4 regions of the Moritella sp. Urea-trap-13 genome follow, and region 4 is predicted to be linked to each of the others. Evidence: predicted binding sites of a transcription regulator. Region 4 holds the regulator's gene; each other region holds the start of a gene.
The links. Region 4 encodes LexA, which represses DNA repair genes until DNA is damaged. Its sites were predicted from a motif close to TACTGTATNNNNATACAGTA; they were not measured.
Positions count from the first base shown of each region.

Region 1: CXF93_RS03370 (DNA polymerase II) is a predicted target of LexA. The motif match lies at 1,387-1,406, and genes of this name have one in related genera.
Region 2: recA (recombinase RecA) is a predicted target of LexA. The motif match lies at 1,353-1,372, and genes of this name have one in related genera.
Region 3: CXF93_RS11040 (YebG family protein) is a predicted target of LexA. The motif match lies at 1,367-1,386, and genes of this name have one in related genera.

Region 1 covers NZ_PJCA01000027.1:95,029-97,241, reverse strand. Annotated here, with positions in the region: gene CXF93_RS03370 (DNA polymerase II) at 1-1,362, opposite strand, end outside; gene CXF93_RS03365 (MFS transporter) at 1,535-2,213, shown strand, end outside.
Region 2 covers NZ_PJCA01000037.1:67,961-70,173, forward strand. Annotated here, with positions in the region: gene CXF93_RS17230 (PepSY domain-containing protein) at 1-42, shown strand, start outside; gene recA (recombinase RecA) at 261-1,322, opposite strand; gene mutS (DNA mismatch repair protein MutS) at 1,501-2,213, shown strand, end outside.
Region 3 covers NZ_PJCA01000031.1:676,764-678,976, forward strand. Annotated here, with positions in the region: gene prc (carboxy terminal-processing peptidase) at 1-86, opposite strand, end outside; gene proQ (RNA chaperone ProQ) at 200-832, opposite strand; gene CXF93_RS11040 (YebG family protein) at 1,037-1,348, opposite strand; gene CXF93_RS11045 (paraquat-inducible protein A) at 1,617-2,213, shown strand, end outside; gene CXF93_RS11050 (paraquat-inducible protein A) at 2,212-2,213, shown strand, end outside.
Region 4 covers NZ_PJCA01000028.1:18,349-20,561, forward strand. Annotated here, with positions in the region: gene CXF93_RS06100 (response regulator) at 1-274, opposite strand, end outside; gene CXF93_RS06105 (lipid asymmetry maintenance protein MlaB) at 284-571, opposite strand; gene lexA (transcriptional repressor LexA) at 823-1,446, opposite strand; gene plsB (glycerol-3-phosphate 1-O-acyltransferase PlsB) at 1,644-2,213, shown strand, end outside.

The sequences.
Region 1 (2,213 bases), on a different contig from region 4:
AAAATCCAGTACAATGACATGATCATATAACCCAGGGAATGAGTCCATCACATAACCACCGGGACTGGCCATTACCCCGCTCTCACGTAGATTTGGGGCGATATAACCCGCGCGGTGTAACTTAGGCAGGTACACATTGGTAAACGCCAATACTGAGCCACCGTTACGATCTAATTCCAATCCGGTTAATTGTGAGCGTAATAACAAGAAATCCAACAATCGAGTTTTAACAAAGATATCCCACACTAATACGCAATCTTGCAGATTGTATTTGGCTAATTTAGGTTTATTGAAATAGAAATCGTGGTTAATCTGTTCCATGCGGTTATCAACATCGTCAGTATCTTTACCAACACCGAGTATTTCTTGCGCGACGTTTTCTAAACTAAAACTCGGGAAGTTATAGGTAGCGGTTTTTAGACTATCAATACCATCCACCACGACTCGTCCATGTAAGGTTAAGAAGCCTTGCTGTTGTGGGGTGCGGCCATCACGCCAATGCAAGTTTTGACCACCACGACCCAGTGCCAATTTTAGGTTGTGGAATGTGGCACGTTGCGCTAATAAGCGGAAATCAAAGTTAATCACGTTCCAACCAATAAAGATGTCCGGATCGTAACTGATCACAAAAGCTTGCAGCGCTTGTAATAAGCTTTTCTCATCAGCAACCCAGTGGATCAACGGCTCATCGTCAGGATCTTGCGCTAAATTTTCATTCGCTTTTATTTGTGCCTGAACGAGGTCTTTATCAAGCTGCTCGCCTATCATGTAAACCCGTTTAAAAGACTTACCGTCAGGACAATAAGCAGGGCTTAATGAATATAAACCAATGGAGTAAAGCTCGCCGTGTTCTGAACATTCGATATCCAGCGAGATCTGTTTAATCTTGTCTACTAAGCTGTCTGGCAGTTCCGCTGGCTTAAGTTGAGCTTGCTGAAATTCCACATAACCTTTACGTTGTACAGGCGTGCCGGTGAACTCCACAGCCCCTTTAACAAAACGCTCCATTAAGTAACGTTCAGCCGGGCGAATATCCGCTTCTAATACCGTAACCAACTTACGTCTTAATAATTCTTGGGCGCGATGATAGTCATGTGAAGTCTGGAAATAAAAGGCGCTCATCAACTCTAAATCAAAGCTACGTAGCTGCAGATCTTTATAATTAAAGCGTGGATTCAATTCACTTAAACAGGCTAAAGCAGTAGTCAGTTGGTCTTGAGGAATGAACATGACCAGCGGCTGAGTTGCCGGGATCAATTTAACCGCACCCATTTCAGATGCTAACCAGTAACTTAATTCATTATTACCATTACGATCACGGCTATGGCGCGATAATAAAAAACCCAGATATGTAGCTGACAAAATTAACCAAAAAAAGTAGTTTAAGACTGGTTAAGTGTACAGCATTTTTAGAAGCGTGAAAATATTTACACAAACATGTAATCGGATATCATCATCTGTTTAAAATATGTTATAAAGCCTAACTGAATAACGAATTAATAATTTTAGACTTAATAAAGAAGAGAATACGCTTGTGACCGCAACCCTTAAACCTTTTATCTTACTACTCGTCAGTGGCTTTTTACTCATGCTAGGTTACGGCCTGAGTAATATTTTATTGCCTGTGCGCATGCAAAATGACGGTATCAGCGTCGATAACATCGGTATCATCTTATCTATGCTATCTGTGGGTTTTTTACTGGGTGCGATTTATAGCCGTAAATTATTACAACGGGTTGGTCATATCCGCATATTTGCGATGTGTGGTAGCTTAACCTCGGTCGCGATCTTACTTTCAGGTTTATATCCAGAACCATTAATGCTTGCAGCAATGCGTATGCTAACCGGGTTTTGTATGGCCTGTGCCAATGCTACGCTCGATAGTTGGTTAAGTCACAGCGCCACAGAAGAAAGCCGTGGACGGGTATTATCAATTAACCAAATGGTGATCATGTCGGCACTGTTTTCTGGGCAATTCTTGTTAAACGTTGCACCAATCACCGATGTGACATTATTTATTATCTCAGGTATTTTATTTAGCCTTTCTATCACCCCTATCGTGATCAGCAAGCAACTGGGTCCACAAATTGAAGACAGTCAATCCATGTCCTTAATGACCATCATAAAACTATCTCCACTGGGGGTTATCTGTTGTTTTTACGGTGGTTTTCTGTACGCGGGTTTAGTTAATATGCTGCCTATCTTTGCCAGCG
Region 2 (2,213 bases), on a different contig from region 4:
GTGGTCATGGTCAGAAAGTCGATGCAGAAAGTCGGTGAATAAAATCAATGCAAAAGCCCCTAAGCAATAGCCCAAACGGTAACCTAAGCTATGACCTAAATAGTAAATAGACCTAAACCTAAACAAGAAATAGCAAAAAGGCTAGTATTCGCATACTAGCCTTTTTCATGAATCATATTTTTGTCATTCACACTCGCCGATTAAAACTAACCATTAACGTCAACGATTACTGTTATAGCGCGGTGTAAATTGACACAAAATTAAAATTCGTTTTCAGTTTCAGGTGTATTAACAGCTGCTACTACTTCTTCGTCTTTTTTACCCAATAGATTAGCGCGGATCAAACCATCAATCTCACTAGCAATCGCAGGGTTGTCGATAAGGAATTGCGTTGATTTCGCTTTACCTTGACCGATTTTCTCACCCTTGTATGAATACCAAGCGCCAGCTTTTTCAATTAGCTTCTCTTTAACACCTAGGTCAATTAATTCACCGTTACGGTTAAAACCTTTACCATATAGGATTTGGAATTCAGCTTGTCTAAATGGTGCAGCAATTTTGTTTTTCACAACTTTAACACGTGTTTCATTACCCGTGATCTCGTCGCCATCTTTCACTGAACCAATACGACGAATATCTAAACGTACTGACGCGTAGAATTTAAGTGCATTACCACCTGTCGTTGTTTCAGGTGAACCAAACATTACACCAATTTTCATACGAATTTGGTTAATGAAGATACACATAGTGTTCGTCGTTTTTAAGTTACCCGTTAGCTTACGCATTGCTTGCGATAACATACGAGCTTGCAGACCCATGTGGCTATCGCCCATGTCGCCTTCAATTTCAGCTTTTGGTGTTAGTGCCGCTACAGAATCGATTACGATAATATCAACAGCACCAGAGCGTGCTAGCATGTCACAAATTTCTAATGCTTGCTCACCGGTATCTGGTTGCGAGACTAATAGTTCATTAATATTACAACCCAGTTTACCTGCATAAATTGGATCAAGCGCATGCTCAGCATCGATAAAGGCACAGATTTTACCTTCACGTTGGGCAGATGCGATAACTTCTAATGTTAAGGTTGTTTTACCACTTGATTCAGGACCGTAAATTTCAACAATACGCCCCATAGGTAAACCACCAGCACCCAATGCGATATCAAGAGAAAGTGAACCAGTAGAAACTGTTTCTACGTCCATGGTACGGTTATCACCTAGCTTCATAATAGAACCTTTACCAAATTGCTTTTCAATTTGTCCAAGTGCAGCAGCTAAGGCTTTTTCTTTATTCGCGTCCATTTTATTCCCCTGAGGCATAATCGAGTATTTAATTTTATAGCCTAAGTATACTGTTCGTTCATACAGTATCAAGCAATAAAATAATATTTTTTAAAAAATAATTCATAGCGCATATTTATCTACAAAAAAATACAGTCGCCACCATGCTTTAGCATTGTTATTATAGCGGCAATTATTTTTTCAGAACCGAGCCGCTATGCAACCTGACTTTCTTGCACCTAAAGACTTACCTAATCACACGCCTATGATGCAGCAATTTTTTAAGTTAAAAGCTGAACAACCCGATATCTTACTGTTTTATCGTATGGGTGACTTTTACGAGTTATTTTATGATGATGCTAAAAAAGCGTCACAGCTTTTAGGAATATCTTTAACCAAGCGTGGTAAGTCAAATGGTAACCCTATTCCAATGGCGGGGATTCCTTATCATTCATTGGAAGGCTACCTAGCAAAGCTAGTACGTAGTGGCGAATCGGTGGCTATCTGTGAACAAATTGGCGATCCTGCGACCTCAAAAGGTCCAGTTGAACGTAAAGTAGTCCGTATTGTTACACCAGGGACAGTCAGTGACGAAGCTTTACTAACCGAGCGTAATGACAACCTACTCGCCGCCTTATTTCATGATGGTAGTACTTTTGGTTATGCCACTTTGGATATGGGAAGTGGTCGCTTTCTGATTAATCAATTCAACACTGAAGAAACCTTACTTGCCGAACTGCAACGTACCGACCCCGCAGAGTTATTGTATTGTGAATCGTTTGAATCGATGCAGCACATCAAACACCTTAAAGGCCTACGTCGTCGCCCAGAGTGGGAGTTTGATTTACAAACTGGCCGCACCGTTTTATGCCAACAGTTTGGTACTAAGGATCTGGTTGGTTTTGGTGTAGAAAACTCACCTGTCGCATT
Region 3 (2,213 bases), on a different contig from region 4:
ATTGAAATAGCAGGTTCAAATGCATATGCATGTGTGGCTAATAGTACCGAAGCACTGATAAAAGTTCTTTTTAAAACTTTTTTCATTAAAAATCCTTTTGAGAATAAGTAACGCTAAATTAATAATAGTCAAGTATCAGCTAATTTTCATATATTTAACTGACACTCGACTACTAAAAATTCAGAACACTCTTATTGCTTTATACAAAAAGGTGCTCTCTTTTTACTTTTAGAGAAAGTCCTGATAGTAATTGAACTTGAACACCATCTTTAGATACTTCAACGATAGTTGCTTGTACCGGTGCTTTACCAATTACAACTTTGACAGCTTGGCCTGATTTAAGTTCCGCTTCATTTACTGGGCGTTCAACTTTAATTGTAGGTTTTGAATCTACTTTAGGTGCAGATTTTTTCACTACTTTTTTAGGTGCTCTTTTAACAGCAGGCTTGTCCTTTTCAGCTTTAGCCTTCTGTTCTGCATTTTTCTTATTACGTTCAGCGAAGAATTTAGTTTTGCTTTCTTCAAGTGTTTTTTGTGCATGCTCGATATGCTCTGCATCTAAAACACCTGCTTCGTTGCCATCTAAGTCAACTCGTACAGCATCTTTTTTAGCGCCGTGAAGGTAACGCCAGCTTGCAGTATACTGACGAAGTGCCGTACGTAACAATGTTTTACTAACTTTAGAGTCTTCTTTTAGACGCTCAGCCAGATCTTGAAAAATGCCAATTTTTAGCGGTTTAGCTTCGCCTTTTGCAGTGAAACATTTTGGGAATATTTCTACCAAATAAGCGATAACTTCTTTGCTATTTTTTAGCTTTTCAATGTTTTCCATGAATGACCTTAAATTACTTCTAATTGTTCAGATATAACAAAACGTAATCTTGTTATATCGCATGTATAAAATTTATCGCTATTATAGAGCGATTGCAATTAAATGCTATCTTTAATCCGCCGTCATAACCCAAAAAGGTGTTAAAAAATAACTATTCCGGCGATTTTTTATGCTTTCACAAACAATAATTAACCGTTTGAAAGATTAAGCGGCTTCTTTTTCTGCCGTGGTTTTTGACGCCTTTTTAGCTTTAGGTGCCTTTTGTTCTTTCTCTTCTGGCTCTTTTAACTTACCGCCTTTTAAAATGTGCTGTAACGATGTGCTATTTTGTGCCAGGTATAATGCTAACTCTTCCGTAAGGCGATCATCGATTTCAAGAGATGATGTACTGATAAAGTCGGTAAGACCTTCGGCAACATCTAACATCTTGTCATATGCATCAGCTTCTTTTTTACTTGTAGACGTCATTTTTTCCACACCATTTCGTTCAACTACATACTTTACTATTACGGCCATGAACCAATCCCCTAAATACACTGTATATTATGACAGTGTATTTAGTATTCGTTATTAATTCAAGTCACTACTCATAAATATGCTTGATTCTGCCCCGTAAAACAGAATTATCATATTGTTTATATAATCATGAGGCATAAATCTGTGATAATGTTGATATTTACAATAAAACAATGCTATTAATGAACGCATTATGAAACGTGCTACATTTAATGAATAATATAGAGCATATCTACAAACATAAATAATGAGTAATTAGCGGGGCTGAATGTCAAATATTAACGTGTGTAAAAAATGCGACCTTATTGTCGAACACGTACCTATAGCAAAAAATAGACATGCACACTGCCCACGCTGTAATACTTTACTCTATAAAAACAATGATTTTTCTATTAGTAGTATATTGGCACTTTCAATAACAGGCCTCATACTTGTTGTTATCGCCAATCTATTCCCCATGTTTACCATCACCATGTTAGGTGTCGAAGAATCTGCAACACTGATTCAAGGTGCTTGGGCATTATTTGAAAAAAAGTTTTATTTCGTTGGCCTATTGGTTATTTTTTGTAGCTTCATAGCGCCCTTTCTATTTTTATCTTGCCTCGCTCAAGCTTGCTTATTATTGCTGACCAAACGTAATACACCGCAACTTATCCTATTACTCAAGCTCGTTAAATTTTTTACCGAATGGAGTATGTTAGAAGTTTACCTCGTTAGCTTTTTAATCGCGGTGTTTAAACTTTCAGACATTGCAGATATCGAATTACAATTTGGTTTACTCAGTTTTGTTTCTCTGATGTTCGTCTCTAGCCTTATCATGTATAGGTTAAATCTTGAAATCTTCTGGCAAAAAATGGAAAAAAAT
Region 4 (2,213 bases):
CCATTTTCTTATCGGTGCCGGACTCAGTCGTTAACATTAGAATTGGCGTAAATTTATAAGCACTTTCATTACGTAATCGACTAATTAAGCTAATACCATCCATACGTGGCATATTAATATCTGAAATAATAAGGTCAAAGTGTCCAGTTTTTGCTTTTTCTAAACCATCAACACCATCGACGGCTGAATCAACCTCATAACCTGCCTGTTTTAAAGTAAACAGTACCATTTCACGAATGGATACCGAATCATCTACAGCTAATATTCGTTTCATTAGAGCGCCTCACATTGATGCGTAATTAAAGTCCGTTTCAAACCCTAACGCTTTCACCACCGCCATAAACTTATCCGACGGAGATAGAAACACGAGTGTTGTATTATGTATCGCTAGATGTTGAGCATAAGCATAAAAAAGCTGGCAAGAAGCACTGTCAATATGAGTCACATGACGCGCATCGAAACGTTGAGGTTCGGTATTGATAGATAACGAATCAAGTGTTTCCTTAAGTGTGGTGATCGCGGATATATCGATCTTTTCACCTAATTCCATGGTGATAGGGCTTTGTTCCATAAACTAATCCTGTATTTACGCAAACGTATCAGAAAATAAATTCGTTCATTCTTTTATAACTCATGTTGAGTATAGGAAAAGATTTTATAAATAAGCAGGCGATAGGGAGAACTGTGACCTGAGAACAGGATTTGAAATGCTTTTCTATAGGTTACAGACAAATAGTGAGGATATATGAATAAAAAGATAGATAGTCAATAATGGGATCATTAACTATCTACCCTCAACGCAATAGCATAAATAGAGTGTAATTACATCCAATCGGTATTACGAATAATACCTACGGCTACACCTTCAATATCAAAGCTTTGGAAATTTAAATCAACACGTATTGTGCTCATTTCATCATTTTCAGGATGCAATAATATTTCACTGCCTTGCTGCTCAAAGCGTTTTACCGTTACTTCATCATCGACACGAGCAACAACAACTTGGCCTTTACTAATGTTTTTGGTTTTATGTACAGCTAATAAATCGCCATCCATAATACCGATATTACGCATACTCTCACCACGAACCCGCAATAAAAAATCTGCATTAGGGGTGAACATCGATGGATCGACATTGTAGTGCGCTTCAATATGCTCTTGCGCTAAAATAGGCTCACCAGCGGCAACTTGGCCGATTAAGGGTAAACCACTCTCATTACTGGCTTCTTCGGCATTAACCAACAGGCGAATACCACGTGACGTGCCCGCTAAAATTTCAATATGACCTTTTCGTGCCAATGCTTTTAAATGTTCTTCAGCCGCATTCGGAGAACGAAAACCAAGTTCCTTCGCAATTTCAGCTCGGGTTGGTGGCATACCGGTATTTTTAATATGTTGCTTAACTAATTCAAGTACTTCTGCTTGTCTTTGTGTCAATGCTTTCATCATGTACCCTAACTGGTTTTATATACAGTTTCTTGTAATTATATACAGTAATATCAAGTTTGCAATATAAGCGGTAGGGATATCAGAATAATAATGAATTAATCGCTTGCAGGCGCTTAAACACAGATTTATAGGCACGCATCTGATATTATTGGAGTAAGCACTCTCGCATTTTAAACAACAGAATGACAACACCTATGCAACAAACACCATCAATGTTAAGTCGAAGTTTCGTTAATGGCTTAGTTAAATCTCAGTACGTACCAGATAATCCGGTTGATGCGCTAAAGTTAGATTTAACGCGTCCCATTGTTTACGCATTAAAAACTAAATCAATGACGGATCTCGTCGCATTACAACGCGCCTGTAAAGAACTAGGCTTACCAGATCCGCTCACACCAATAAAAGTGAACGGGGTCATCATTCCCAGCTATGTTTGCTTAGATAACCCTGCGCCACTGTTTGGCAAAGCCAGAGATACCGATGTATTCTTTGAAAAATTTCAACAGCTATTACGTTTACATAAAGACGATAAAGCCCTTGATATTCAATTGATGCCCGTAGCTCTATTTTGGGGCCGAGCACCAGGTAAAGAAGGTCAAGTACCACTACTATCACTAGCCAACAGTATTTCGCCAAGTCGTTTACGTAAAACATTAATTGTCGGGCTGAATCGCAAAGACAACTTAGTGCGTTTTAATAAACCGGTATCGTTGCGTTTCATGGCCGACCAGCACGGTAGCGACGAGAAATTAGCCCAAAAATTA